4 regions of the Burkholderia humptydooensis genome follow, and region 2 is predicted to be linked to each of the others. Evidence: predicted binding sites of a transcription regulator. Region 2 holds the regulator's gene; each other region holds the start of a gene.

Region 1 (7,381 bases), 450 kb from region 2:
GCGCGATCGTCGAGCGCTCGGTGCCGAACGCGATCGCGCAGATGAACGGCGTGCTGCAACTGCAACTGAACGACATGGATTACGGCACCGCGCAGCGGATCGTGTCCGCGGTGAACTCGAGCTTCGGCGCGGGCACGGCGACGGCGCTCGACGGCCGCACGATCCAGCTCACCGCGCCCGCCGATTCGGCGCAGCAGGTCGCGTTCATGGCGCGGCTGCAGAACCTCGAGGTGAGCCCCGAGCGGGCGGCGGCGAAGGTGATCCTGAACGCGCGCACGGGCTCGATCGTGATGAACCAGATGGTGACGCTGCAGAACTGCGCGGTCGCGCACGGCAATCTGTCGGTCGTCGTCAACACGCAGCCCGTCGTGTCGCAGCCGGGGCCGTTCTCGAACGGGCAGACGGTCGTCGCGCAGCAGTCGCAGATCCAGCTCAAGCAGGACAACGGCTCGCTGCGGATGGTGACGGCGGGCGCGAACCTCGCCGAAGTGGTGAAGGCGCTCAACTCGCTCGGCGCGACGCCCGCGGACCTGATGTCGATCCTGCAGGCGATGAAGGCGGCGGGCGCGCTGCGCGCGGACCTGGAGATCATCTAAGTGACGACTTTCACGAAAGCGAACGATCTGTCGCAGCGCTTCGCGCTCGACGTCCAGGGGTTCGACGCGCTGCGCTCGAAGGCCACGGCAGCGTCGCCGCGCGAGGGCGTGAAGATGGTCGCGGGCCAGTTCGACGCGATGTTCACGCAGATGATGTTGAAGAGCATGCGCGACGCGACGCCGTCGGACGGCCTGCTCGATTCGAGCTCGTCGAAGATGTACACGTCGATGCTCGATCAGCAGCTCGCGCAGCAGATGTCGTCGAAGGGCATCGGCGTCGCCGACGCGCTGACGAAGCAGTTGCTGCGCAACGCGAACGCCGCGGCCGACGCGCAGGGCGAAGGCGGCCTCGCGGCGATGAACGCGCTCGCGAGGGCGTATGCGAATTCGAATGCGTCGTCCGGCAACGGCGCGCTCGCGGGCACGCGCGGCTATTCGGCGGCGAGCGCGCTCACGCCGCCGCTGAAGGGCAACGGCAATTCCGCGCAGGCGGACGCGTTCGTCGAGAAGATGGCGGGCGCCGCGCAGGCAGCGAGCGCGGCCACCGGCATTCCGGCGCGCTTCATCGTCGGCCAGGCGGCGCTCGAATCCGGCTGGGGCAAGCGCGAGATCCGCGGCGCGAACGGCGAATCGAGCTACAACGTGTTCGGCATCAAGGCGACGAAGGGCTGGGCCGGCCGCACGGTGTCGGCCGTCACGACCGAGTACGAGAACGGCAAGCCGCGCCGCGTCGTCGCGCAGTTCCGCGCGTACGACTCATACGAGCACGCGATGACCGATTACGCGAACCTCCTGAAGAACAACCCGCGCTACGCGGGCGTGCTGAACGCGGGCCACAGCGCGGAAGGCTTCGCCAACGGGATGCAGAAGGCCGGCTACGCGACCGATCCGCACTACGCGAAGAAGCTGATTTCGATCATGCAGCAGCTCGGCTGACCTCGGTCGACACAAGCCGAGCAACCGTTCGGTACATTTCGGACCGCGCCGGCTGGCCCCGCGCGGTTTTAACGTTTGCTGAAAAAATAAACTCCGGTTTCGATCTAAACTTTGCGTTGCTGTTGCCGCTAAACGTGAGAGACCAGCGATCGGGCGGATCACGCCCGGTCATAACGCGCCCCCGAAATCCGCCGGGCGCATAGAGATAAAATACCGGCAAGCCATGAATACCGAACAGTCGACGAGTCTGGCCGAGAGCGCCGCCGCGCATTCCGGCCATGATTACGGCCGCCGCAATCCGCTCGAGATCGGCGTGCAGTTGCGCAACCTCGTCAATCGCGGAGATTTCCTGACCGTCCAGTACCAGGGCGGCCAGCTCGTCACCCGCATCCTCGACGTCGACGTCGGCGCGCGGACCTTCGTATTCGACTGGGGCGCGCTTGCCGATCAGAACGCGGGCATCCTCGCCGCGCCGCGCTGCGTGTTCCATGCGTCGCCGGACGGCGTGCGCGTCGAATTCTCGACCGCGCCCCCGCGCGAAACCCGCTACGAAAACCTGCCCGCGTTCGAGGCCGACTTCCCCGACGTGCTGTACTGCGTGCAGCGCCGCGAATATTTCCGGGTCGACGCGCCGATCCTCGATCCGTACGTGTGCCGCGGCAAGCTGCCCGACGGCGAGAGCTTCCTGTTCGAGGTGCACAACCTGTCGCTCGGCGGCCTCGGGCTGCGCACGGGCGACGACCGCGTGGCGTCGCTCGAGCCGGGCACGACGCTGCCCGACGTCGAGCTGAACCTGAACGGCCACGGGAAGCTGTCGCTCGATCTGCAGCTCGTGTCGCACCGCGCGACCGAGACGCCGAGCGGCGCGCGCCGCTACCAGCTCGGCTTTCGCTTCCTGTCGCTGCCGGGCAATGCCGAGAACACGCTGCAGCGCATCATCACGCAGCTCGAGATGAAGCGCCGGCAACTCGCGCGCGCCTGACGAAGCCGCTCTCGCGCGTGGCCGACGCGACCGTGCGGGGCAACGGAAACGCTCGCGGCGGCGCTCGCGCGCCGGCCGCGCAACGCGGCGCGCATCTTTTGCGCGTGCGGTCCCTCAATTTTTTCGACGCGCGGCCGTTATACCGGGAGTCCACGCAACCCGGCGGCCGCGGCGCGGCCGGCTCATAGGATCGCGCATGTCCAATACCCTCATGAACCTCGGGGTCAGCGGCCTGAACGCCGCACTCTGGGGGCTCACCACGACCGGCCAGAACATCAGCAACGCGGCGACGCCCGGCTACTCCGTCGAGCGTCCCGTCTATGCGGAGGCAAGCGGCCAGTACACGAGCAGCGGCTATCTGCCGCAAGGCGTGTCGACCGTGACGGTCCAGCGGCAGTACAACCAGTATCTGTCGGACCAGCTCAACGCCGCGCAGACGCAGGGCAACGCGCTGTCGACCTACTACACGCTCGTCGCGCAGTTGAACAACTACGTCGGCAGCCCGACGGCCGGCATCGCGACCGCGATCACGAACTATTTCACCGGCCTGCAGACTGTCGCGAACAACGCGGCGGACCCGTCCGCACGGCAGACCGCGATGAGCAACGCGCAGACGCTCGCGAGCCAGCTCGTCGCCGCGAGCCAGCAATACTCGCAACTGCGCCAGAGCGTGAACTCGCAGCTCACCGACAGCGTCAAGCAGATCAACAGCTACACCTCGCAGATCGCGCAGCTCAACGAGCAGATCGCGTCGGCGAGCTCGCAGGGGCAGCCGCCGAACCAACTGCTCGACCAGCGCGATCTCGCGGTGTCGAATCTGTCGCAGCTCGCGGGCGTGCAGGTCGTGCAGAGCAACGGCAGCTACAGCGTGTTCCTCGCGGGCGGCCAGCCGCTCGTCGTCGGCAACATGAGCTACCAGCTCGCCGCCGTCGCATCGAAATCCGATCCGAGCGAGCTCACGATCGTGTCGAACGGCATCGCCGGCGCGAATCCGCAGGGCAGCCCGCAATACCTGCCCGACGCGTCGCTGTCGGGCGGCACGCTGGGCGGCCTGCTCGCGTTTCGCAGCCAGACGCTGGACCCCGCGCAGGCGCAGCTCGGCGCGCTCGCGGTCAGCTTCGCGTCGCAGGTCAACGCGCAGAACGCGCTCGGCGTCGACATGTCGGGCAACCCGGGCGGCAATCTGTTCGCGGTCGGCAGCCCGACCGTCTATGCGAATCAGGGCAATACCAGCGGCGCGACGCTGACGGCGTCGATCGCGGACGGCACGCAGCCGCCGTCGAGCGACTATTCGCTGTCGTACGACGGCTCGAAGTACACGCTGACGGATCGCGCGACGGGCAGTGTCGTCGGCACGGCGACATCGACGTCCACGCCGCCGACGATGACGATCGGCGGCTTGAATCTGTCGCTCACGAGCACGCCCAACGCGGGCGACGCGTTCACCGTGCTGCCGACGCGCGGCGCGCTCGAAGGCTTCGCGCTCGCCACCGCGAACGGCTCGGCGATCGCGGCCGCGTCGCCCGTGCTCGCGGCGGCCGCGCCGACGAACAGCGGCACGGGCGCGATCTCGCAGGGCTCGGTGAGCGCGGGCTATCAACTGCCGTCCGGCACGACGACGCTCACGTACAACGCGTCGTCGAAGACGCTGTCGGGCTTCCCGGTCGGCACGACGGTGACGATCGCGGGCACGCCGCCGACGTCGATCGACATCACGAGCGCGACGACGCCCGTGCCATACGACCCGTCGAAGGGCGCGTCGATGACGATCTCGAGCACGACGCAGCCGGCGCCGTCGGGCGTGATGAACGGCGTGAGCGTATCGCTGTCGGGCACGCCCGCGGATGGCGACCAGTTCACGATCGGCGCGAACAAGGGCACCAACGACGGGCGCAATGCGCTTGCGCTGTCCCAGCTCGTGAACTCGAAGACGATGAACAACGGCACGGCGACGCTGACCGGCGCGTACGCGGGCTACGTGAACGCGATCGGCAACGCGGCGAGCCAATTGAAGGCGTCGAGCGCCGCGCAGACGGCGCTCGTCGGCCAGATCACGCAGGCGCAGCAGTCGGTGTCGGGCGTGAATCAGAACGAGGAAGCGGCGAACCTGATGCAGTACCAGCAGTTGTATCAGGCGAACGCGAAGGTGATCCAGACGGCGAACTCGGTATTCCAGACCGTGCTCGGTCTCTTCAACTGAACGAGGTAGGCGGCGATGCGCATTTCCAGCTCTCAGCTCTACAGCCTGAACGTCGACATGATGAACGACCAGCAGGCGCAGATCGCTCAGCTCTACCAGCAGGTGTCGAGCGGCGTCAGCCTGACGACGCCCGCCGACAATCCGATCGCGGCCGCGCAGGCGGTGCAGTTGTCGGCGACGTCCGCGACGCTCTCGCAGTACACGCAGAACCAGACCATCGTGCAGACCGCGCTGCAGACCGAGGACACGACGCTCACGAGCGTCAACGACGTGCTCAACGCCGCGTACCAGGCGATCATGCACGCGGGCGACGGCGGGCTGTCGGACAGCGACCGCGCGGCGCTCGCCGCGCAGATCCAGGGCTCGCGCGACCATCTGCTCACGCTCGCGAACACCGCGGACGGCGCGGGCAACTACCTGTTCGCGGGCTTCCAGCCGACGACGCAGCCGTTCTCGAACAAGCCGGGCGGCGGCGTCACGTATGCGGGCGACTACGGCGCGCGCACGGTGCAGATCGCCGATACGCGCACGGTCCCGCAGGGCGACAACGGCGCGAGCGTGTTCATGTCGGTGCCGTTCCTCGGCAGCCTGCCGGTGCCCGCCGCGGGCGCGAGCAACACGGGCACGGGCACGATCGGCGCGGTCAGCATCACGAACCCGTCCGATCCGACCAACACGCACCAGTTCACGATCACGTTCGGCGGCACGGCGGCGGCGCCGACCTACACGGTGACCGACAATACGGTCACGTCGCCGACGCCGCCGGTCGCGCAGCCGTACTCGCCAGGCGAGGGGATCGATCTCGGCGGCCAGACGGTCGCGGTGTCGGGCACGCCGGCCGCGGGTGACACGTTCACGGTGACGCCCGCGCCGCAGGCGGGCACCGACGTGTTCGCGACGCTCGACACGGTGATCGCCGCGCTGAAGACGCCCGTCGGCAACAGCCCGACCGCGTCGACCGCGCTGACGAACACGATGGCCACCGCGTCGACGAAACTGATGAACACGATGACGAACGTGCTGACCGTGCAGGCGTCGGTGGGCGGCCGCCTGCAGGAAGTGAAGGCGATGCAGGCGGTGACGACGACGAATTCGCTGCAAACGACGAACAGCCTGTCGAACCTGACCGACACGAACCTGCCCGCCGCGATCAGCCAGTTCCTGCAACTGCAGAATTCGCTGAGCGCCGCGCAGAAGGCGTTCGTGCAGATGCAGAACCTGTCGCTGTTCCAGTATCTGAATCCGTAAGCGGCCGATTCGGTTCGCGAATCGGCCGCGCGAACAGCGGGCGGTTGGCTGCGCCGAGACCTCGTGCGGTGCGATGAAGCGGACGGCACGCGCCGCCCGCTTTGTTTTTTCGGCGAGGCCATCGCGCCGTTGCCATGTTGTTGGCGCTTGCCGCCCGTTGTCGTCGATTCCCGCCGCTCTCGCGCGCCCGCGCCCGTTTCCTTACCCGTTCCTTGCGTTTGTTGCCCGCGCGCATCCCGCGCGGCGGGGCGTTTTTGCGCGCCCGCCGCTTGTCAGCGCGATTCCCGCTTCGTACACTCGCGCGTGATTTTGCCTCGACGCGCCGTCGCGCGCGCCTCAATCCAGACAACCAGGAGAATCCCGCGATGGCCGATTCCTATTTTCCGCGGTGGCGCGCGCAGCCGCGCGACGACGCGGCCCGCTTCGTCGCTCCCGACGAGCGCCTGCCGTGGCCGCAGACGTTCGCGATGGGCGTGCAGCACGTCGTCGCGATGTTCGGCTCGACCGTGCTCGCGCCGCTGCTGATGGGCTTCGATCCGAACCTCTGCATCCTGATGTCCGGGATCGGCACGCTGCTGTTCTTCGTGCTCGTCGGCGGGCGCGTGCCGAGCTATCTCGGCTCGAGCTTCGCGTTCATCGGCCTCGTGATCGCGGTGACGGGCTACGCGGGCGGCGGCGCGAATCCGAACATCCCCGTCGCGCTCGGCGGGATCGTCGCCAGCGGCGTCGCCTATGCGCTGATCGGGCTCGTCGTGTCCGCGATCGGCACGCGCTGGATCGAGACGCTGATGCCGCCCGTCGTCACGGGCGCGATCGTCGCCGTGATCGGGCTGAACCTCGCGCCGATCGCGGTGAAGAGCGTGTCCGCGTCGACCTTCGATTCGACGCTCGCGCTCGTGACGGTGCTCTGCGTCGGCGGCGTGGCGGTGTTCGCGCGCGGGATGCTGCAGCGCCTGCTGATTCTCGTCGGCGTGCTGATCGCGTACGCGATCTACGCGGCGCTCACGAACGGCATGGGGCTCGGCAAGCCGGTCGATTTCTCGGTGGTCGCGCATGCCGCATGGTTCGGCGTGCCGACGTTCCATCGGCCCGTGTTCGATACGCACGCGATGCTGCTGATCGCGCCCGTCGCGGTGATCCTCGTCGCGGAGAACCTCGGCCACATCAAGGCGGTGAGCGCGATGACGGGCCGCAATCTCGACCGCTACGTCGGCCGCGCGTTCATCGGCGACGGCCTGGCGACGATCGTGTCGGGCAGCCTGGGCGGCACGGGCGTGACGACGTATGCGGAGAACATCGGCGTGATGGCGGTGACGCGGATCTACTCGACGCTCGTGTTCGTCGCGGCCGCGCTGATCGCGATCGCGCTCGGCTTCTCGCCGAAGTTCGGCGCGGTGATCCAGACGATTCCGGGGCCGG
Region 2 (7,381 bases):
AGCACGTACACCTTGTTGCCGTACTCGCCGCCGCGCGTGAACAGCTCGATCTGCGCGAGGGTCTGGTTCGTGAACGAGTTCGACATCACGAACGACGGGTGGCCCGTCGCGCAGCCGAGGTTCACGAGGCGGCCTTCAGCCAGCAGGATCACGCGCTTGCCGTCCGGGAAGATGATGTGGTCGACCTGCGGCTTGATGTTCTCCCACTGGTACTGGCGGGTCGACGCGACGTCGATTTCCGAATCGAAGTGGCCGATGTTGCAGACGATCGCGTTGTGGCGCATCGCCTTCATGTGATCATGATTGATCACGTGGTAGTTGCCGGTGGCCGTCACGAAGAGGTCGGCCTTGTCGGCCGCGTATTCCATCGTCACGACGCGGTAGCCTTCCATCGCCGCCTGCAGCGCGCAGATCGGATCGATTTCCGTCACCCACACCGTAGCGCCAAGGCCGCGCAGCGACTGCGCGCAGCCCTTGCCCACGTCGCCGTAGCCCGCGACCACCGCGATCTTGCCCGCGATCATCACGTCGGTCGCGCGCTTGATGCCGTCGACGAGCGACTCGCGGCAGCCGTACAGGTTGTCGAACTTCGACTTCGTCACCGAATCGTTCACGTTGAACGCCGGGAACGGCAGGCGGCCGTCCTTTTCCATCTGGTACAGGCGGTGCACGCCCGTCGTCGTCTCCTCGGTCACGCCCTTGATGTGCGCGAGGCGCTTCGAGTACCAGTTGCCGTCGGCCTCGAGGTGGCGCTCGATCGACTTGAAGAGCGCGACTTCTTCCTCGTTGGTCGGCGTCGCGATCACCGAGCGGTCCTTCTCGGCCTTCGAGCCGAGGATGAGGAGCAGCGTCGCATCGCCGCCGTCGTCGAGGATCATGTTCGCGAACTCGCCGTTCGGCCATTCGAAGATGCGGTGCGAGAACTCCCAGTATTCGTCGAGCGATTCGCCCTTGAACGCGAAGACGGGCGTGCCGGCTTCGACGATCGCGGCGGCCGCGTGATCCTGCGTCGAGAAGATGTTGCACGACGCCCAGCGGACGTCCGCGCCGAGCGCCTTCAGCGTCTCGATCAGCACGCCCGTCTGGATCGTCATGTGCAGCGAGCCGGCGATGCGTGCGCCTTTCAGCGGCTGCTGCGCCTTGTATTCGTCGCGGATCTGCACGAGGCCGGGCATCTCGGTCTCGGCGATGTTCAGTTCCTTGCGGCCCCAGCCGGCCAACGCGATATCGGCGACGACGTAATCTTGTGCGGATTGGGAATCGATGACAGCGGCGTTCATCACGCCCTCCTTTCTAAAAAAAGTTCTAGAAAATTGTGACGTGAGCGCCGTTCAAGTAAGCGGCCGACATCGGCGGGAACGATCGCCGCTAAGCGACGATGCTGCGCCGACACACCGCTCGGTTGACCATTTCCGAGCCTGGCGGGCGGGGCCCGTCGCAACGCTCCTCGGAAACGAGGTGGGATTGTAGCAAATCGAGACGAAATTTTCCTGTCGGGCGGGGCCGGCCGCTCCCGTGCGGCATTTTGCCCGCTTCGCCGGCGCGCGCGGTTCAGCCGCGCCTCGCGCGCGAGGCCGCCGCGCGGCCGCTCAGCTCTCCGTGCCGACCCACGCCTGCTCGCGCAGCTTCGCGCGCAGCCGCGCGACCGCCTGGCTGTGCAGTTGGCACACGCGCGACTCGCTCACCTCGAGCACCGCGCCGATCTCGCGCAGGTTCAGCCCGCGCTCGTAGTACAGCGACATCAAGAGCTTCTCGCGCTCCGGCAGGTGCTCGATCGCATCGACGAGCGCGTCGCGCAGATGCTCGTCGAGCAGCGCCGACAGCGGATCGCTGTGATCGGCGCGGTAGCGGTCGAGAAACGGCTCGTCGTCGGCCGAGCGGTCGAAGTCCTCGTAGTAGACGAGCTGGCTGCCGTGCAGGTCCTGCAGCATCGACTGGTACTCGTCGAGCGGCATCTGCAGGTGCGCGGCGATCTCCGTCTCGTTCGCCGAGCGGCCGAGCCGCTGCTCGACCTGATGCACCGCGTGCTCGACCTCGCGCGAGGTCTTGCGCAGGCTGCGCGGCAGCCAGTCGTTGCTGCGCAGCTCGTCGAGCATCGCGCCGCGGATGCGCTGCGTCGCATAGGTCTCGAACTGCGCGCCCTGGTCTTCCTTGTAGCGGCTCGCCGCGTCGAGCAGGCCGATCATGCCGGCCTGGATCAGGTCGTCGAGGTCCACGCTCGCCGGCATCTTCGCGACGAGCTGCAGGCCGAGGCGACGCACGAGCGGCGCATATTGCGTCAGCACTTCGTCCTGGGAAATCTTGCCTTGAGCGTTATACATCATGCCCTCTCTTCGTCGTGGCGTTCAGGCGGCATGAGCCGCGCCTCGTTCAAACGCCGAACTTCCCGTCCGGACCCGGCCGATGCCCGGACTCGGGCGCATCGGCCAATACAGCAGATCGGCGGCGATCTGCCGGTAATCGCGCGCCGCCGCCGCCGACGGGAACGCGTCCACCACCGTGTGCGCGAGCCCTCGCGCGCGCTCGATCAGCGCATCGGCGGCGACGCAACCGGCGTTCGACAGCGACACGCACAGATACCGGCTCGCGACGCCCGCGAGGTTCTCGTAGGCGGCTCTCGCGTCGGCCGCGCTCTGCACGTGATTGATCAGCACGCGAAACTGCGCGAGCGCGTGCGCGTAGTGCAGCCGCTTCATGCACGCGTACGCCTCGGTGATCGCCGACGCCGACACGCGCGTGACGATGAGCACGTCGTGCGCGTCGCGCGCGAGCGCGGAGAACGCGCCGCTCGCGTCGAGCTGCGCGTCGACCAGCACGATGTCCGCCGCGCCGTCGCCGAGCGTCTCGAGCTGCGCATCGCTGTAGCCGACGCGCGCGAGCCGCGACGCCTCGCACACCGCGAAGCCGAGCTCGTGCCGCACCGGCTCGCCGTCGCGCAGCCACGAGCCGCACAGCGTCGCCGTGATCGAGCGGACGTTCGCGCGCTCGTCGACGACGAGCACGTCCTTGCCGAGCGCGGCGAGCGCCGCGGCGAGATTGGCGACCGTCGACGTGCAGCCGACGCCCGACGGTCCGCCCGTCACCGCGACGACGCGCGACGCGCGTCCGGCGAGCAGGCGCCGCAATCCTTCTGCCTGGTCGGCGATGCGCTTATCCAAAGCGGACCTCGTGCAGTTCGTTGCCGGTGCGCGGGCTCAACGCGGACAGCATCGCTGGCAGGTCGTCGTCGTGCGGCACGAACGGCGAATCCTCGCGCGGCGCGCAGAACGCGCTCTTGAGCAGGAATTTCTTCGTCGCGACGTACAGGTTCTCGGGCACCTTCTGGCCGGTCGACACGTAGTGGACCGGCAGCTTGTAGCGGATCACCGTGTCGAGCACGCCGCCCAGGTTGCTCGCCTCGTCGAGCTTCGTCAGGATGCAGCCCGCGAGATCGGGCAGGGCCGCTTCAGACTGGCCGGCCGCGCTGCGATACGCCTGCACGACTTCGTTGAGCGTGTCGCCGTGGCTCGTCGCGTTCAGCAGCAGCAGGCGCTGCACCGGCGTGTCCGCGCCGTGCAGCATCGCGATCTGGTCGGACACCGTGCGGTCGCGCTGGCTCATGCCGATCGTGTCGATCAGCACCATGTGCTTGTTGCGCAGCTCGGCGAGCGCGAGCTGCAGATCGCCGCCGTCCTTCACCGCGTGCACCGGCACGCCGAGGATCTTGCCGAAGATGCGCAGTTGCTCGTGGCCGCCGATCCGGTAGCTGTCCGTCGTGAGCAGCGCGACCTTGCTCGCGCCGAAGCGCATCACGCAGCGCGCCGCGAGCTTCGCGGTCGTCGTCGTCTTGCCGACGCCCGTCGGGCCCATCAGCGCGAACACGCCGCCGCGCTCCATCAGCGCATCCTCGCTGTCGAGCACGGGCAGGTTCGCCGCGAGCACCGACTGCGCCCAGTCGGCCGCCGCGTCGAGCGTGTCGTAGCCCGCGCCTTCCGGCAGGTTGTCGACGATCATCCGCACGAGCTGCGCGGAGAAGCCCGCCGCGAACAGGTATTTCGTCAGCGCGCCGTGCACCGGGTTGCGGCGCTGGCGCTCGTTCCACATCAGGCCCGCGAACTGCTCTTCCATCAGCTCGCGCAGCGAGCCGAGCTCCTGCATCACCGTATCGTTGACGATGCGCTCGATGCGCGCCTTCACCGCGTCCGCGACGGCGGTTGCCGCATCATCGGGCAGGCGCAGCGCCGGCTTCGCCGCCGAAGGTTCGTCGGGCGGCAGCCGGCGCGCGGCATGGCGCACAATGTCGAGCGCCCATTCGGGCGCTTCGTCGGCTACCGCGCGCTCGCGCGGCGCGTGCGTTGCGTGCGTTGCGCGCGCCGCAGCGCGCGGCCGCGCAACGAGCTCGTCGTGCTGCTTCGTCAGCCGCTTCGCGTGCTCGACGAGCCACGGCGCGGGCTCGGACGGCGCGGCGGGCTGGGCGGGCATGGAGACGGCGGGCTGCGCGTCGCCGTCGGCCGATGCGTCGACGCTCGCGCCGAACACCGACGAGAACACGTCGGGCATGCCGCCCGCCGCGTACGGATTCGCGGCCGCGCGCAACGTCGGCGCCGAGGCCGACGCGCCGGACGCGGCGGCGCTCGGCACGACGACCGATGCGGCGGGCGACGCGAACGACGGCCCCGAAGGCGCATGCGGCTGGGCCGCGCCGTGCGCGGCAGCCTCGGCCGCGCGGCGCGTCGAGATGTCGGCGAGCTCGGCGGCGGGCAGCGCGACGATCTCGACGCGCCCGTCTTCGAGCGTCCGGTTGGACAGTACCGCCGCGTCGGCACCCATCGCTTCGCGCACGAGGCGCAGCGCGTCGCGGCTCGTCGGACCAATGAATTTGCGAATGTTCAAGCGGTACCCCCAATGACGTTAACGACCTTGATCGTGCGCGTGTCCGGCACTTCGGCGTAGGACAGCACTTTCAATTGCGGCAGGCTGCGGCGCAGGAAGCGCGCGAGCATCGCGCGCAGCGCGTGCTGGACGAGCAGCACGGGCGGCAGCCCCATGTTCTGTTGGCGCAACATCGCGTCTTGCGTGCCGACGAGCAGCGTGTGCGCGAGCCCCGGCTCGAGGCCCGGATTCGCACCCGTGGCGAGCGCCTGCGACAGCACGCGCTCGAGATTCGCGTCGAGCCCCATCACCTGCATCTCGCCCGCGCCCGGATACCACTGCTGCGTGATCGCGCGGCCGAGCGAAAGACGCACGGCGGCCGTGAGGTCGTACGGATCGGTGATGCGGCCCGCCTGCTCGGACACGGCTTCGATGATCGTGCGCATGTCGCGGATCGGCACGCCTTCGTCGAGCAGGCTTTGCAGCACCTTCTGCAGCGTCGTGAGCGAGATCGTCTTCGGCACCAGATCCTCGACGAGCGACGGCGCGTCCTTGCCGGTGCGCTCGATGAGCGCCTGCACTTCCTGGCGGCCGAGCAGCTCGGCCGCGTGCTGGACGACGAGATGATTCAGATGCGTCGCGACGACGGTGCTCGCGTCGACGACCGTGTAGCCGTACACCTGCGCCTGCTCGCGCAGCGCCGTGTCGATCCACACGGCGGGCAGCCCGAACGCCGGGTCCTGCGTCGGCGCGCCCGGCAGCGCGGCCGTAACCTGGCCCGGGTTGATCGCGAGCCACTGGCCCGGATACGCTTCGCCCGTGCCGACCGCGACGCCCTTGAGCGCGATCCGGTACGCGTTCGGGCGCAGCTCGAGGTTGTCGCGGATATGGATGACGGGCGGCAAAAAGCCGATTTCCTGCGCGAATTTCTTGCGGATGCTCTTGATCCGCTTGAGCAGCTCGCCGTCGGCGTTCCTGTCGACGAGCGGAATCAGCCGGTAGCCGACTTCGAGGCCGAGCGGATCGATGAGCGTCACGTCTTCCCACGTCGCCTCGTGGCTGTCGGCCGGCAGCGCCGCGGGCGGCGCGATCTCGGCGACCATGCCCGCCGCCTTCTTCGCGGCCTCGCGCCGGGTCATCGTGCGCGACAGCCAGATCGCGCCGCCGCCGAGCAGCAGGAACGCGAAGTGCGGCATGTTCGGGATGAGGCCCATCAGCACGATGATCGAGCCCGTGATCATCAGCACGCGCGGGTTCGTGAAAAGCTGCGTCGTGAGCTGCGTGCCGATGTCCTCGTCGGTCGCGACGCGCGACACGATCACGCCGGCCGCGGTCGAGATCACGAGCGACGGGATCTGCGCGACGAGGCCGTCGCCGATCGTGAGCAGCGTGTAGTTCTTGCCCGCCGCGGCGAAGCTCATGTCGTGCTGGAGAATCCCGACGATGAGGCCGCCGATCACGTTGATCGCCATGATGATGAGGCCCGCGATCGCGTCGCCGCGCACGAACTTCGACGCGCCGTCCATCGACCCGTAGAACTCCGCCTCCTGCGCGACCGCCCGGCGGCGCTTCTTCGCCTGCTCTTCGTTGATGAGGCCGGCGTTCAGGTCGGCGTCGATCGCCATCTGCTTGCCGGGCATCGCGTCGAGCGTGAAGCGCGCGGACACTTCGGCGATCCGGCCCGCGCCCTTCGTGATCACCATGAAGTTGATGATCATCAGGATCACGAACACGACGATGCCGACCGCGAAGTTGCCGCCGACGAGGAAGTGGCCGAACGCCTCGATCACCTGGCCGGCCGCGTCGGGGCCCGTGTGGCCTTCGAGCAGCACGATGCGCGTCGACGCGACGTTCAGCGACAGGCGCAGGAGCGTCGAGAACAGCAGCACGCTCGGGAACGCTGCGAAGTCGAGCGGCTTCATCGTGTACATGCTGACGAGCAGCACCATCACCGACAGCGCGATGTTGAACGTGAAGAACAGATCGAGCAGCAGCGGCGGCAGCGGCAGGATCATCATCCCGAGAATCATGCAGATGAGGATCGGGCCCGCGAGCGCGCGCAGGTTCGTGCCCGCGAAAAGCTGCGCGCGCTTGCCGAGGAGGCCGGCCGGCACGTTCATGCGGCACCTCCGGCGGCGCGGCCGCCGAGCGCGTCCTCGGCCTCTTCGCGCTCGTCTTGCGGCGCGACGTGCGCGCCCTTGTCGAGTTCCGCCGGCACGTCGAGATCGACGGGCGTCTCGGGCGCGATCCCGCCTTCGGCGTGAAAGCGCTTCAACTGATACACCCACGCGAGCACTTCGGCGACGGCCGAATACAGCGTGCCGGGAATCTCGCGCTCGAGATCGACGTTGTGATAGAGCGCACGCGCGAGCGGCGGCGCTTCGAGGAGCGGCACGCGGTGCTCGGCCGCGAGCTCGCGGATCCGCGCGGCGACGAGGTTCACGCCCTTCGCGACCACCTTCGGCGCGCGCATCTCGCCGTCCGTGTACTTGAGCGCGACCGCGAAGCGCGTCGGGTTCGTGACGACGAC
Region 3 (7,381 bases), 430 kb from region 2:
TGGTAGGCGGACAACGCAACGGGCAATCGGGCGAATAACCGGCAAAGGGCCCCTCTATTCGCGGTTTGCCGGCGCTCGCCCATCCCTAGAATGCAACCCCGTATCAATTGGTTTCCAAGCAGGTTTCCAAACGGGTTTCGAGGAGGGCGCGATGACGACTGACGCAGGCCGCGCAACGCGCGTGCGCTTTGCCGCGGCGCTCGCGCTGGCGGGCTGGATGGGCGCGGCGCTCGCGCAGCAGACGGGCGACGGCGGGATGATCGTGATCCCGGGCCGCGGCGAATCGGCACAGACCGCGCTCGCGAATGCGAACGCGGCGGGTGTGCGCGGCGCGAATGCCGCGGGCGCGGCGGGCCTGAACGGGGCCGACCGCACGGCAAGCCCGAGCGGATGGAGCGCGCAGGCGGCTGCCGCATGGGCCGGCCGAGCCGGCGCGGCGCCGGGCGCGGAATCGGGCGAACCCGGCAATGTCCACGCGGCGGCCGAGCCGGGCCACGGCCTGATCGTGATCGAACCCGGCCCGGCCGAATCGAACGGCCGGGCCTTGACCGCCGCCCCGAGCGGCTGGAACCGGCGAGCAACCGCGGCCGCGCCGCGAGCCGAATCGAACGGCCACGCGAATCCCGCGCCATCGACAGCCGGACCGGCTCTTCCCGCTAGCCCCGCGCCGGCGGGGGCCGGATGGCGCGCGCCGGCCGGCGCAGCGGCCACGCAAAGCGGCGTGATCCCCGTGTCGTTCCGCTCGCAACCCGCGCCGCGCACGCTGCCGATCCGCCCCGCGCCGATTCGGGCGGCGGCGAGCGCACCCGGCGCGCAACCGACGGCCGCAACCGGCACCGCCGCGGCGGCTCCGGCTCCCGCCGGCCAGCAGGACGGCGAATCGATCCGCCGCGCGGCGCTTGCGTTCCTGCAGCAGCAGGCGGCCGGCCTGCCCGGCAAGACCACCGTCACCGTCGCGCCCGCGTTCCCGCGCGGGCTCGCCGCGTGCGCGACGCTCGAGCCGTTCCTGCCGTCGGGCGCGCGCCTGTGGGGCCGCACGACGGTCGGCGTGCGCTGCGCGGGCGAGCGTCCGTGGACGATCTACCTTCAGGCGAAGCTCGCCGTGCAGGCAACCTACTATGTCGCCGCGCGCCAGATCGCGCCGGGCGAGACGCTCACGGCCGCCGATCTCGTCGCGCGCGACGGCGATCTGACGATGCTGCCGCTCGCCGTGATCACCGACGCGCAGCAGGCGGTCGGCGCAACCACGCTCACGCGGGTCGCGGCGGGGCTGCCGCTGCGCCAGGATCTGCTGAAGAGCGCGGCGTCGGTGTCGATCGGGCAGACGGTGCGGGTCGTCGCGTCGGGGCAGGGATTCACGATTTCGGCGGAGGGCAGCGTGCTCAACAACGCGGCGCCTGGCCAACAGGTGCGGGTGCGGATGGCGGCGGGCCAGATCGTCACGGCGATCGTCAAGGACGCCGCGACGGTGGAAATCCCCCTCTAAGATTGCAAACTTTCGTTGATTCAGGGGGTTACTGAAAAACGGGGGCTAAAGTTCGGGCCGGCCTTGCCGTTATTGTGGTCAAACCCGTACAGGAAACACCATCGTGAATGTCGATTCCACCCCTACTTCGAACGCCCGCACGCTGTCGAACGCCAGTACGGGCGCGGCTCGCGCGCAAGCCGACCAGCCGCCCGCGGCCCAGGCGCCCGCGGGCGCGCCGGCGGGCGGAGACGCGAGCGTGAGCCTGTCCGGCCTGTCGTCGACGCTGCGCAGCCTCGCCGCTTCGGGCGGCGCCGACATCGATACCGCCCAGGTCGACGCGATCCGGGACGCGATCAAGAACGGCACGCTGTCGATCGACACGGGCAAGATCGCCGACGGGATCCTGCAGACCGCGCGCGATCTGCTGAAGCCGCCGCCGCAGACGGGCAACAGTTGAGCCGGCTTCGCAGCCGGACGACGGAATGCACAACACGGCGCGCGGACGGCCCGCGCGCCGCCATGCCGAGCGAAACGAAATGAGAGACGAACTGCTGGCCACGGTCAACGACGAGCACGCGACGGTCGAGGCGTACGCGTCCCTGCTCGCGTACGAGGAGAAGGCGCTGACGACGGCGTCGCCGCTCGACGCGTTGCCGGGCATCGTCGAGCGGAAAACCGGGCTGCTCGAGAAGCTCGCGCAACTCGAGCGCCGGCGCGACACGCTGCTCGCGTCGCTCGGCCTGCCGGCCGGCAAGAAAGGGATGGATCTCGCGGCGGAAAACGACGCGCGCCTCGCGAACGGCTGGCAACTGCTGCAGCAATCGGCCGAGCGCGCGCGCCACGCGAACGCGATCAACGGGATGCTGATCCGCATCCGGATGGACTACAACGAACGCACGCTGTCCGTGCTGCGCGCCGCGCCGCCGCGCAACGGCTTCTATGGGCCGGACGGGCGCGTCGCCGCGGCCGCACGCTGAAATCGGAGCGGCAGCGCGACGCACGCGTTGCCGCTCGCCAGAGCGCGCACCGAGCGCGCCGGCCGCCTCCCCCGCCAACCCCGGCACCCGCCTGCTCGCCAGCGCCGATCGCCTGCGCGCGCATGCGCACGCGCGCGGTGCGCCGCCTCCTTGATCATCGCTGAAGCGCCGGAGACGTTTCGTCCGGCCGACTGCGCCTTCTCGCGCCCTTGCGGGCCGGATCGGAAATTTCGCCGCAAATCGGCGCTTTTTCCGCATGCCGCCTTTTCTGCCACCACGAAACCGACACCGATACGGCGAAAACGCCGATCGGCTCGGCAGGTTCGTCTGGCCGTTTACGACGATTTGCCGATTCGGCGCCGTGTTTTCCATCGGTCGCACCAATTGGGGCCGCGGTTGCTTTTCTAAGATGTTTTCACGGCCCTGCCAAGTTGCGCAGGGTTCGTACCGAAAACATCCCGCCGAAAGGCAGCCACACCGTCACAAGGAGCAACCATGGCATTCCCGACCAGCGTCAACGACCAGATCACCGATTCCGTCACACAGGCCAATACCAAGGTATTGGGCGATGCGCCGGCGATCGCGATGGGCAACCTCTACCAGGCCACCGCGCAAGCGCTCGCCAATACCGCCCACAACGCCACCAACGCTCAGCAGCAAAGTTACGTCACCACGCAAGCCGCCACCACGATGGGCGTCGCGACGCTGTACTCGCTCGATACCGCCGCCACGGGCGTGTCGACCAAGGACATCCTGAGCACCGGCGTTCGCGGCCTCGGCAGCTAAGCGGCCAGGACTAAACCACCAAGGAGCCCGACATGGCTTTTCCGACCAGCGTCAATGACCAGATCACCGATTCCGTCACGCAGGCCAACACCAAAGTGTTGGGCGATGCGCCGGCGATCGCGATGGGCAACCTGTACCAGGCTACGGCGCAAGCCCTGGCCAACGCGGCGCACAACGCGACCTATGCGCAGCAACAGAGCTACGTGACCGCGCAAGCCGCCACCACGATGGGCGTCGCGACGCTGTATTCGCTCGACACGGCCACGACCGGGATCGCCACCACCAAGATCCTCGGTACCTGAGGATCGCCGGCAACCGTTGATCCCAAGGAGTTGAGCACATGGCCTTTCCGACTGCCGTCAACAACCAGATCACCGATTCGGTGACTCAGGCGAACACCCAGGTGCTGGGAGTCTCTCCGTCCATCGCGATGGGCAACCTGTACCAGGCCACGGCGCAGGCGTTGGCCAATGCGGCACACAACGCGACCCTGGCGCAACAGCAGATGTACGTCACGGCGCAGGCTGCGACCACGATGGGCGTCGCGCTGCTGTACTCGCTGGACACCGGCAGTACGGCGATGGCGACCAAGAAGATCCTCGGCTGAGGGTCCGTGCATTGATCATCGCCACACTCGTCATCTCTATATTAAGGAGTATGAATCATGGCATTTCCGACTTCAGTCAACAGCCAGATCACCGATTCGGTCTCGCAAGTCAACACGAAGGTACTGGGCGACGCGCCGTCCGTCGCGATGGGCAACCTGTATGTGGCAACGAGCCAGGCGCTGTCGAACGCCGCACACAACGCGACGAACAATCAGCAGCAATCGTACGTGACGATGCAGGCATCCACCACGCAGGCCGTGTCCACGCTGCTGACGGTGGAAACGGGCACCACGGGCGCCGCCACCGCGGAGATCCTCGGCCTGAAATAACCGCGCCTGACGCCCGCGGCCGACGCACCGGGGCACGCGGGCGCCATGCGCGCCGGCTATCGGGTATTCGGCCGCACCGGTCCGCGCGATGCCACAGCTCGCCGTAGATCAAACGGCCGCCGCCGCGATGGCCATGACCTATCTCGCGATGGCCGACAGCATCGGCATCGCGATGGGCAATGCCGTCGCCAATCAGCAGCGGGGCCAGGTCATCGCCGGCGCGGCCACGACTCAGGTTCTCGCATTGATCATCGCCAAGGGAAGCCAACAGGGAAGCTAATCGTCATGAGCACCGATGACAGCACCGTCAACAGTCAAATCGTCGACGCCGTCAGCAACGTCGTCACGCTGACGACCGGCCAATCGCCGTCACAAGCGTTCGGCATGCTCGACGCCGTCTTGCTGGAAACGCTCGGCATGGCCATGCACAACGCGGTGAATCGCCAGCAAAGCGCCGGCATGATCAACTCGGCCGCGCTGACGGCCGCGTGCGCGAAGATCCTCGCCGTGCCGTTCCCGGCGCCGCCCCCGCCGCCGCCGCCCGCGCCGGCACCGCCGCCCGAAGTGCATCCGCTGCCGGGGCCCGGCGAATCGTCGTCGCCGGCCGCCGTCGTGGAAGCCGCCGTCAAGGAAAGCGAGACGGCTTTCGGCGAAGCCAAGGCCGCCCTCGACGAGCTGAAGGCCTCGGCCGACACGGCCGCGAAGGACGCGGGCGACGCCGAGTACGCGCTGGACCAGTTCGCGCAATCGGTCACGGCCGCGCTGTCGAAGCCGGGCGGCGACACGCCGAACCACGGCGCACCGAGCAGCAGGAACTGAAGGATTTCGCGCTGCCCGCTGACACATTCACCCCACCGAAGGAAATGTCATGGATCCCTCGAAGGTCAACTCTCAAGTCATCGACGTGATCAACCAGAGCCAGCTCGCGACGATGAGCCCGCAGGTGGTGTTGACGAGCGGCGCGGGCAAGGCCTATCAGTCGGTCGCCCAATCGACCGCGCTCGCGGTACAGGACGCGACCGACGCGTTGCGCAACATCACCACGATCGCGACGACGGCGGCCGGCGTGGCGATGGCGCAGTTCCTCGCCACCGGCAAGCCGCAATACGCGACGGCGCTCACCCAGGCGCAGGAGATGATGAAGTCCGCAACCGACGACTACGCGAAGATCGGCTCGGTCGCCGCGACCGTGCTCAAGGGATTCCCGGCCGGCTGAAGCGAACCCGTATGCCTCCCGCAGTCCGATCAAGGAGCATTGCCATGACCGTATCCGTTGCCGGCAAGCTGATACCGCTGCCCAACGCGCTGTCCGACATCGGGCGGCTCGCGCTCGCGTTCGTCGACGGCGGCATAGAGTGGCTGGTCTGGGCCGCCACCGCGCCGTCGGCGCGCTACGACTTCGCGGACGAGACGGAGCTGATCGCCACGGTCCAGCAGGGGCTGCACGCGTCGCGCTACACGCTGCTGCCGCAGCTCGGGCTGATGATCAGCCCGGTCAAGCTCATGACGCTGAGCCTGGCCGACCTGCACATCCTCGCGCGCGCCGAGAGCGGCGACGGCTCGTCCGTCGTGGCCGCGCAGGTGGCGAAGGTCCTCTCGGAACACCGTCTCGTCACCCGCGACGAACTGGCCGCGGGCGCGAGCTTCCTCGCGCAGTTGGGCGTCAAGTCGGCGCCGCTGTTCCAGGCGCTCGGCTTCGACGACAGCCTGGCGGTCACGGACCTGATGCACCTGCCGCAGGGCGCACGGCAGCAGCCGTTGCAGCAGGAGGCCGCCTCGTTCGCGTTGAAGCAGGCGCGCACCGTGCTCGAATTCTGCGACTTCTACCGCTTCTATCTCGACTACGCGGAACAACTGAACAGCAGCGCCGCCACGCCCGAGCGGCGCGAAGCCGCGGCGACGGATGCGTCGGAAGCGTTGCTGCCGATTCTTTTCGGCGCGCTGGACTGTCCGCAGGTGCAGGGCCTGGCGGGGCCGTCCGACGTCGCGCAGACCGTGCGCAACTGGCTCGCTCAAGGCCGAATGGTGGGCTTCGCGAGGCTGTCGCAAGGCGCCCAGCAGATCGTCCAGCACACCGCCTACAAGGGCGAGACGGGCGAAGCGGCCAAGCGCATCGTCGAGCTCTTCATGCACGCGGCGCAGGCGTTTCTGGCCGCCCACCAGCCCGACCGCGGCACGATGGGCCAGGATGGCGCGACCTGTCTGTTCCCCGTCGAGTCCGCTCAATTGCATGCCGAATTGCAGTTGAGCGGCAACGGCGTGATTTCGCTGAACGACTTCGGCGCGAAACCCGCCGCGCCGGCGGCGCTTGCGCCCGCCGCGACGGAAAACGCAACCGCAGAACAGGAGAACGTATCGTGAGCATTCCCAATAAACCGATTTCGAACGCATTCGAACGGCCGGAAGACTCGCAAGCGGCGGCCGGGCGGCTACGCGTGTCCGCGCCTTCCGGCGTCGCGCCGGTCATCACGCCGTCCATCACGCCGGCCAACGCACCGCCTGAATTCGCGAACCCGCACGCCGCCGTCGCCGACATGCGCAGGCAAGCGCGCGCGAAGGCTCAGCAGATGGTCGTGGACGCCAGGCTGGCGCTGCTGGAATCGCTGCACGCATTGCACACCGCCGGAAAGACGGATGCCGTTTCCACGGTTGCGGTTCCGGCTCCGATCAAGCGAGGCATGCGATGACCCCCCGACGTGACGTATCGGCGACGAATCCGCCCGAGTCCATTTCGCAGACCGCCGAGATGCAGGCGCAACAGGCGGTCGATGACGCGGTCGCGGCGACCGACAAGGCGATGCGCGCCGCGTTGAACAGCACGGCGCACGCCGGCGCAGCCGACGGCGATCACGCCGCGCGCGAAGCGATGACGCAGGCCGAGCAGGCGCTCGCGGCCGCGCTGAGCGGCGCGGCAGCCGGCGAAGCCGCCGTGGCGAACGCGTCGCGGCAAGCCGGAGAGGCCCAGGCTCGCGCGGTCGAGGCGGCGCAGCGACAGGCGGAACAGGCGATGGCCGCGGCGGCGGGGGCCGGGGCGACGGGACCTCGGGCGGGATAGCTCATGGGCAGCGCCTGCCTTGCGGGAGACCCGCTCTCGTCAGACGGCTTCGTGTCATGCCAGGTCGCGACCGCCCTACGACCGGGTCAAGCCAAGGCTTTGGGGGCGGCCGACAACGGACTCGTCATGACTCGACGAACTCGTTCAATCGCTGCAAT
Region 4 (7,381 bases), 380 kb from region 2:
AGCCCGTCCTCGCCGAGGATCTGCTCGATGAATTCCTTCACTTCGCGGCCCCGCTCGCCGATCAGGCCGATCACGATCACCTCGGCGCTCGTGTAGCGCGCCATCGTGCCGAGCAGCACCGACTTGCCGACGCCCGAGCCCGCGAAGAGGCCCATCCGCTGGCCGCGGCCGACGGTCAGCAGCCCGTTGATCGCGCGCACGCCGACGTCGAGCACGTGATGGATCGGCTCGCGATCGAGCGGGTTGATCGAAGGCGCGGTGAGCGGCGCGTCGACCTTCGACGCGAGCGGCCCGAGATTGTCGAGCGGGCGGCCCGACGCGTCGACGATGCGCCCGAGCATCTCCCAGCCGACGGGCAGGCGCTTCGCGCCCGCGAGCGGATCGGCCACGGGCGCGCTTTCGAGCGGCCAGACACGCGCGCCGGGCAGCACGCCCGCGACCGCGGTGGTCGGCATCAGGAACAGGCGCTCGCCCGCGAAGCCGACGACCTCGGCTTGCGCATACGGCAGCGCGCTGCCCGCGGGCAGCTCGATCGTGCACTCGGCGCCGACCGACAGCCGCAGCCCGATCGCTTCGAGCACGAGGCCCGCCGCGCGAGTGAGGCGTCCGCACGGGCGCAGCGGCAGCGCGCGCGCGTTGCGCTCGCGGATGCCGTCGAGATGCGTGCGCCAGTGCGCGAGATGCGGATTCGCGAGCGCCGCGCGCGGGCTCGGCGTGCCCGTCGCGAGCGGGCGCGGGGGCGCGTGGTGATGGGCGCCGAAGCTGCCGTCGCGCGCGGCCGCGTCTTCGTGCTCGGGGCCGCGCGACGCGAGCGCGAGCTCGCGCTCGAGCGCGTCGAGTTCGTCGCGGCGGAGCACGTCGCCGCAGGCGTCGTTCACCATGCGCTCACCTTGCCGAGCGCGGCCGCGACCCGCTCCCAGCGGGTCGTGAGCGTCGCGTCGATTTCGCCCGTCGACGCGTGCGCGCGGCAGCCGCCGCGCTCGACGCCCGCGTCGGTGCGCACGCTCCAGCCGAGCGTGTCGAGCTCGTCCTTCAGATACGCCTCGACGACGGGCAGATCCGCGGGATTCACGATCAGATGCGGCGCGCCGGCGAGCGCGGGCTCCGAGGCGAGCACCTCGCGCGCGGCCGCGATCAGCGTGGCCGGATCGTGCTGCACGTGCTGGCGCACGACCTGCTGCGCGATCTCGAGCGCGAGCGTCGCGATGTCGTCGGCGAGATCGCGCTCGACGCCCGCGAGCGCGTCGCGAAACGACGCGGCGAGCGCGGCGAGCTGCGCGCCGTGCGCGCGCGCTTCGACCTGGCCTTCGTCGAAGCCCTTCGCGCGCCCTTGTTCGTAGCCGGCCTGATAGCCGAGCGCCTGGCCTTCGACATGGCCGGCGGCGAGTCCTTCCGCGTGCGCGGCGTCGCGCACGCGCTGCAGTTCGGCGGCGAGCGCCGCCGCCGCCGCGCCGCCGTCGTCGGGCGGAGGCGGCGGCGGGGGATCGAACGAAGCCATCTCCCACCGCTGGTACGCGGTGACGGGCTTGCCCGGCACGCTCGCGCGATCAGACATACGCGTCTTCCGCCTTGCCGCCGATCACGATCTGGCCGCTCTCGGCGAGGTTGCGCACCACCTGCAGGATCTTGCGCTGCTGCGTCTCGACTTCGGACACGCGCACCGGGCCGCGCGCGTCGAGATCCTCGGCGAGCAGCTCGGCCGCGCGCTGCGACATGTTCGACAGGAACTTCTGCCGCAGCGCGGGCGGCGCTCCCTTCAGCGCGACGATCAGCGCCTCCGATTCGACTTCCTTCAGCAGCAACTGGATCGCGCGGTCCTCGAGGTCGAGCAGGTTCTCGAACACGAACATCTGGTCGATGATCTTCTGCGCGAGATCGGGATCGTATTGCTTGACGTTTTCGAGCACCGCCTCTTCGTGCACGCTCGTCATGAAGTTCAGGATCTCGGCCGCGGTGCGGATGCCGCCCATCGGCGCGCGCTTCAGGTTGTCGCTGCCGGACAGGAGGCCCGTCAGCACGTCGTCGAGCTCGCGCAGCGCGGTCGGCTGAATGCCGTCGAGCGTCGCGATCCGCAGCAGCACGTCGTTGCGCAGCCGCTCGGTGAAGCACGACGCGATCTCGGACGCCTGGTCGCGGTCGAGGTGCACGAGAATCGTCGCGATGATCTGCGGATGCTCGTTCTTGATGAGCTCGGCCACGGCCGCCGAATCCATCCACTTGAGCCCTTCGATCCCGCTCGTGTCGCTGCCTTGCAGGATCCGGTCGATCAGCACGCCCGCCTTGTCCTCGCCGAGCGCCTTCGTCAGCACCGAGCGGATGTACTCGCTCGAATCGAGCGACAGCGCGGTGTGCTTTTCGGCTTCCTGAACGAAATCGTTAAGCACGTCCTCGACCTGCTCGCGCGTGACGTTCTTCAGCGCGGCCATCGCGGCGCCGATCTTCTGCACTTCGCGCGGCGCGAGGAATTTGAATACCTGCGCGGCCTCTTCCTCGCCGATCGACATCAGCAGGAGCGCGCTCTTGGTCAAGCCTTCAGCGTTCATCGGACACCCAGTTCTTCACGACGGTTGCGACGATCTTCGGGTCCTGGCGCGCGATCGTGCGCGCGTAGTCCAGGTTGCGTTCGTAGCGGTTCTTCTCGCTTTCGAAGGCGAGCAGGGCCGGATGCTCTTCGTCCTCCTCGACAAGCTGCTTCTTGTCGGGGCTCGGCAGGCCGTCGAGCGCGAGCGCGTCGTCCGGGCCGTCGAGCGCCGGCACGGCCGCCGCCACGGGCTGGGCGGGCGGCGGAAACGCGCGGCGCAGCGCCGGGCGCACGAACATGAAGTACAGCGCGGCCGCCGCCGCGGCGACGCCCAGCCACTTCGCGATGTCCTTGCCGAGCTCGATCATGTCGGGCTGGCGCCACCACGGCAGGTTCGCGAACGGGTCGGCCGCGGCCGAGAACGCGCTGTTGACGACGTTGACCGAATCGCCGCGCTTCTCGTCGTAGCCCATCGCGTCCTTCACGAGCTGCTGGACCTGCGCGAGCTTGTCCGCGGCGAGCGGCTGCATCGTCACGCGGCCCTTCGCGTCGGCGGCCGGCTGATAGTTGACGACGACCGCGACCGACAGCCGCTTGATCGTGCCCATCGATTGCTCGACGTGGCGCACGGTCTTGTCGAGCTCGTAGTTCGTCGTCGAATCCTTGCGGTCGCTGACGGGCGTCGCGGCCGGGCCGGCCGGCTGGCCGTTGCTCGCGACGATCGGCGCGGACGCGGGCTGCGGCGGCGTGTTCGACAGCGCGCCCGGCACGCCCGACGCGCCGCTTTGCGCGAGCTCGGTCGCGGTGCTCGTCTGCTGGCTGCGGATCGCGCTCTGCTGCGGCGTGCCGTTCGGCCCGTAGCTCTCCGAGGTCTGCTCGATCTTCGAGAAGTCGACGTCGGCGCTCACCTGCGCGCGCGCGTTGCCGGCGCCGAAGATCGGCGCGAGGATCGCGTCGATGCGCTTTTGCGTGTTGCGCTCGATCTGCTGCACGTACTTGAGCTGGCTCGCGTCGAGGCCGGTGGCCGACGCGGTCTGCGTGAGCAGGTTGCCGTCCTGGTCGACGATCGTCACGTTCTTCGCGGGCATGTCGGGCACGCTCGACGACACCATCCGCGTGACGGCGAGCACCTGCCCTTCGTCGAGCACGCGGCCCGGGTACAGATCGACGAGCACCGACGCCGACGGCGCCTCGCGGTCGCGCACGAACACCGACGGCTTCGGGATCGCGAGATGCACGCGCGCGGCGCGCACCGCGTTGATCGATTCGACCGTGCGCTGCAGTTCGCCTTCGAGCGCGCGCTGGTAGTTGACCTGCTCGGCGAACTGGCTGATGCCGAATTTCTGGTTGTCCATCAGCTCGAAGCCGACCGAGCCGCCCTTGGGCAGCCCCATCGCGGCGAGCTTCAGGCGCGTCTCGTGCACCTGGTTCGCGGGCACGAGGATCGCGCCGCCCGCGTCGGCGAACTTATAGGGAACGTTTGCCTGCTGGAGCGCGGTGATGATCGCGCCGCCGTCGCGGTCGGACAGGTTGCTGTACAGCACGCGATAGTCGGGCGCGCGGCTCCACAGCACGATCGCGACGATCGCGGCGATGGCGAGCGCCGCGCCGATCAGGAGCGGCAGCCGCGGATTGGTCCTCATCCGCGCGAGGCCCGGGATGCGTTCGGCGAAGCCGCCCAGGCCGAAATCCGCGCCGCCCGCCGCTGCGCCGGGCAGCGCGCCCGCCGCGGCCGCGGCTTGCGGCGGCGCGCCCGCGAGGCTCGAACGGGCGTCGGGGTTGATCAGCGAGTTGGCCTGCGAGTCCATGCGTCGAGTATCTCCACTGCGGGCTGAATGCCGGCTCGGCGGAGCAGGCGGACATTGACACGGTGCGATTATCCGCAGCGCGGCCAGGCGCGATCGGACGAATAGAGCCGGGTTTCGGCCGTACTTCTGCGGCTTTCGCCGTGGCGCGGCTGCTATGCTTTTTCGCAATCCGGCTCTCGCCACGCTCGCGGGAAGCCGGAGTTCCCCCCGCCGGGCCCGCGCGGCCCGGCTTCTTTTGCGGAGATCACATGGTTGCCCCCGTCAACGGCATCGCTTCGGCGCTGCAACAGATGCAGGCGATGGCCGCGCAGGCCGCGGGCGGCGCGGCAGGCCCGGCCACGACGCTCGCCGGCTCCGGCGCGGCGACGGCCGGCTCGTTCGCGAGCGCGATGAAGGCCTCGCTCGACAAGATCAGCGGCGATCAGCAAAAGGCGCTCGGCGAGGCGCACGCGTTCGAGATCGGCGCGCAGAACGTGTCGCTCAACGACGTGATGGTCGACATGCAGAAGGCCAACATCGGCTTTCAGTTCGGGCTACAGGTGCGCAACAAGTTAGTGAGCGCCTACAACGAGATCATGCAGATGTCCGTCTGACGGCGCCCGCCGGCGCCGCGTCATTTCGCTAAAGCTTTCGGGCTTCCTTACCGATAACGTCGATACAAGCCCGCGCCGTGCCGCGCACGGAGCGGTGGTATCGAATCGAATGCACCAAAGAGGAGCAACGCCATGTTTACCCCAGGCCACGCGGGAGCTAGTGCCTATGCGCGCGTCGGCGTCGAAACCGGGGTGATGGGCGCGTCTCCCCACCGGCTCATTGCGATGCTGTATCAGGGCGCGCGTCAGGCGATCGCGCATGCGCGGCTGCATTTGCAGCAGGGCAACGTCGCCGCGCGCGGCGAGGCGATCGGCAAGGCGATCCGCATCGTCGAGAGCGGCCTGCAGCAGTCGCTGAATCTGGAAGCCGGCGGCGACATCGCATCGCGCCTCGACGCGCTCTACGCGTATGTCTGCCGGCGTCTGCTGCAGGCGAACGCCGATGCGAGCGAGCCGATGCTGATCGAAGCCGATGGCCTGCTCGCGACGCTCGAGGACGCGTGGACGGGCATCGGCCCGGAAGTGGCCAGGATGAGCGCGCAAGCGGCAACGGAACAGTCGCGATGAATCGGAACGACGAATACTTTGCCCGTTACGAAGCGATCGCCGACGTGTCCGGGCGGATGCTCGTCGCGGCTCGCGATGCGGCATGGCACGCGATGGGCGGGCTTCAGGACGAATATCTGCGGCTCGTCGACGGGCTGAAGGAGGCCGAGCGGGGCGTCCTGCTCGACGAAGCCGAGCGCACCCGCAAGTTCGAGCTGATCCGCCGCATCCTCGCCGACGACGCCGCGATCCGCAATCTCGCGAGCCCCGAGGTCGCGCGGCTGTCCGCGTTCTTCCACGCGGGCCGCTCGACGCTCAAGGATCTGTACCGGGCGCGCGGCTAAAGGGCAGGGCGCGCCGCCGCCTTCTGGCGCGCTGGCTCGCGCGGACGAACGGCGCGCGTTCGTTGCCGCGGATGGCCCGGATTTCATTCGGCGCGCGTCAGGATTCACGATGACCGGTATCGACACCGCTGCCGCCGCCATCCTGGCGAGCCGCATCGACAGCCTTCTCGACGCGATCCAGCCCTCGGCGGGCGGCGCGGCGGCGGCGCAGGTCGGCACGTCCGGCGCGCCGCCCGCGGCCGCGACACCGCCGCAGCCGGGTGCGGGCGGGCCGCCGCCTGCGTCCGCGCAGGCCGCGCTGTCCGAGGTCGGACTCACGCTCGACGCGATTTCCCGCTACGGCGGCGGCGCGACGCCCGCCGTCGTCGGCGCCGCGCCGCTGCTGCCCGCGGCGCCCGCCACTTTTGCCGCTTTTGCCGCTTCCGCCGTGCGGGCGGCGCTGCTCGATCCGCTGCTCGTCACGCCCGATGCCCGCGCCGGCAATCCTGCGCCTTCCGCGGCGGAGGCGGGCGCGCCAGGCGCGCAGGCCGCCGCGCAGGCAGCTTTGGCGGCGTCGCCCGCCGCCGCGCTGAGCCTCGCGCTCGCGCAGGCTGTTGCTCAGAGCGGCCTCTTCTACGAGTCTCACCTCGCCCAATGGCTCGCCGGCCAGCGCACGACGGCCGAGCTCGCGCGCGAGCCGCAGGCGCGGCTCGCAAGCGGCGCTCCGCCGGGCGCGCCGGCCGGCCAAGCGGGCGATGCACTCGACGATGCGCTCGCCGATCTGCTCGCCGCGCGTCTGCCGCTGCCGGAGGGCGGCCGCGATGCGCTCGCGCGGGCGGGCGCGCGCGCGCCGGCACCGCCGGGGGGCGGCGCGGACGAAGGCGCGGCGGCGTCCGGCCGCGCGCCGGCGAACGCGGCGGCGCTCGCGCGTTCCGTCGATGCGTATGCGGCGCTCGCCGACGCCAACGGCAAGCCCGTCGGCGCGCCGGCCGCGCAGGCGGCGCTCGCGCGGCCCGGCATGCCGGCGGCGAGCGCCGACGCGCCGGCGCCGGTCGCGGCCTCGCTGCATGCGGCGACGCTGCCGATCGTGCGCCAGCAGCTCGATCTGCTCGCGACCGATCAGTTTCGCTGGATCGGCGAGGCGTGGCCGGGCGCGCGGCTCGACTGGACGATCGAGCCGGACGAGCAGCAAGGCCGCGAGCGGCCCGCGTCCGACGCGGATTTCCCGGATGCGCGCGGCTGGCGCACGCGCCTCACGCTCGCGCTGCCGTTGCTCGGCACGGTCGACGCGGAGCTCGTGCTGAACGGCGAGCAGCTTGCCGCACGGCTGCGCGCGAGCGAGGCGGGCGCGGCGCGGCTCGCGCCGCACGGCGAGGCGCTGCGCGCGCGTTTGCAGGCGCTCGGGCTGCAGGTGAGCGGCCTGTCGATCCGCGCGATCGACGGCGCGCCGGACGGCTACGACACGGCGGCCGCGCGGGCGGCCGCCTCCGCGTATGCGCGCGCGGCGGCGGGCGGCGAAGCCGGGGCGGCGGGGATGGCCGGCGCGTCGGGCGCCGGGCGTCGTGAGCCGCCGTCGCAGGTCGGGGCCGG

The links. Region 2 encodes FliA, which starts transcription of late flagellar genes. Its sites were predicted from a motif close to CTAAAGTTTNNNNNNNNNNNGCCGNTA; they were not measured.
Region 1: the regulator FliA is predicted to act here: its motif matches at 2,628-2,654, upstream of flgK (flagellar hook-associated protein FlgK).
Region 3: the regulator FliA is predicted to act here: its motif matches at 1,532-1,558, upstream of flgM (flagellar biosynthesis anti-sigma factor FlgM).
Region 4: the regulator FliA is predicted to act here: its motif matches at 4,952-4,978, upstream of fliS (flagellar export chaperone FliS).

Annotation. Positions count from the first base shown of each region.
Region 1 covers NZ_CP013380.1:3,871,740-3,879,120, reverse strand. Annotated here, with positions in the region: gene AQ610_RS17305 (flagellar basal body P-ring protein FlgI) at 1-596, shown strand, start outside; gene flgJ (flagellar assembly peptidoglycan hydrolase FlgJ) at 597-1,532, shown strand; gene AQ610_RS17295 (flagellar brake protein) at 1,756-2,514, shown strand; gene flgK (flagellar hook-associated protein FlgK) at 2,711-4,714, shown strand; gene flgL (flagellar hook-associated protein FlgL) at 4,730-5,962, shown strand; gene AQ610_RS17280 (solute carrier family 23 protein) at 6,328-7,381, shown strand, end outside.
Region 2 covers NZ_CP013380.1:248,248-255,628, reverse strand. Annotated here, with positions in the region: gene ahcY (adenosylhomocysteinase) at 1-1,280, opposite strand, end outside; S-adenosyl-L-homocysteine riboswitch at 1,316-1,455, opposite strand; gene AQ610_RS01140 (RNA polymerase sigma factor FliA) at 1,590-2,324, opposite strand; gene AQ610_RS01135 (MinD/ParA family ATP-binding protein) at 2,346-3,158, opposite strand; gene flhF (flagellar biosynthesis GTPase FlhF) at 3,151-4,872, opposite strand; gene flhA (flagellar biosynthesis protein FlhA) at 4,869-6,971, opposite strand; gene flhB (flagellar biosynthesis protein FlhB) at 6,968-7,381, opposite strand, start outside.
Region 3 covers NZ_CP013380.1:3,885,292-3,892,672, forward strand. Annotated here, with positions in the region: gene flgA (flagellar basal body P-ring formation chaperone FlgA) at 152-1,486, shown strand; gene flgM (flagellar biosynthesis anti-sigma factor FlgM) at 1,590-1,925, shown strand; gene AQ610_RS17355 (flagellar protein FlgN) at 1,951-2,445, shown strand; gene AQ610_RS17360 (RebB family R body protein) at 2,941-3,231, shown strand; gene AQ610_RS17365 (RebB family R body protein) at 3,264-3,533, shown strand; gene AQ610_RS17370 (RebB family R body protein) at 3,572-3,838, shown strand; gene AQ610_RS17375 (RebB family R body protein) at 3,896-4,168, shown strand; gene AQ610_RS17380 (RebB family R body protein) at 4,257-4,448, shown strand; gene AQ610_RS37915 (RebB family R body protein) at 4,454-4,987, shown strand; gene AQ610_RS17390 (hypothetical protein) at 5,037-5,384, shown strand; gene AQ610_RS17395 (hypothetical protein) at 5,429-6,529, shown strand; gene AQ610_RS17400 (hypothetical protein) at 6,526-6,855, shown strand; gene AQ610_RS17405 (hypothetical protein) at 6,915-7,223, shown strand.
Region 4 covers NZ_CP013380.1:3,941,638-3,949,018, reverse strand. Annotated here, with positions in the region: gene fliI (flagellar protein export ATPase FliI) at 1-881, opposite strand, end outside; gene fliH (flagellar assembly protein FliH) at 875-1,555, opposite strand; gene fliG (flagellar motor switch protein FliG) at 1,548-2,543, opposite strand; gene fliF (flagellar basal-body MS-ring/collar protein FliF) at 2,533-4,329, opposite strand; gene fliE (flagellar hook-basal body complex protein FliE) at 4,578-4,922, shown strand; gene fliS (flagellar export chaperone FliS) at 5,055-5,489, shown strand; gene AQ610_RS17635 (flagellar protein FliT) at 5,486-5,812, shown strand; gene fliK (flagellar hook-length control protein FliK) at 5,922-7,381, shown strand, end outside.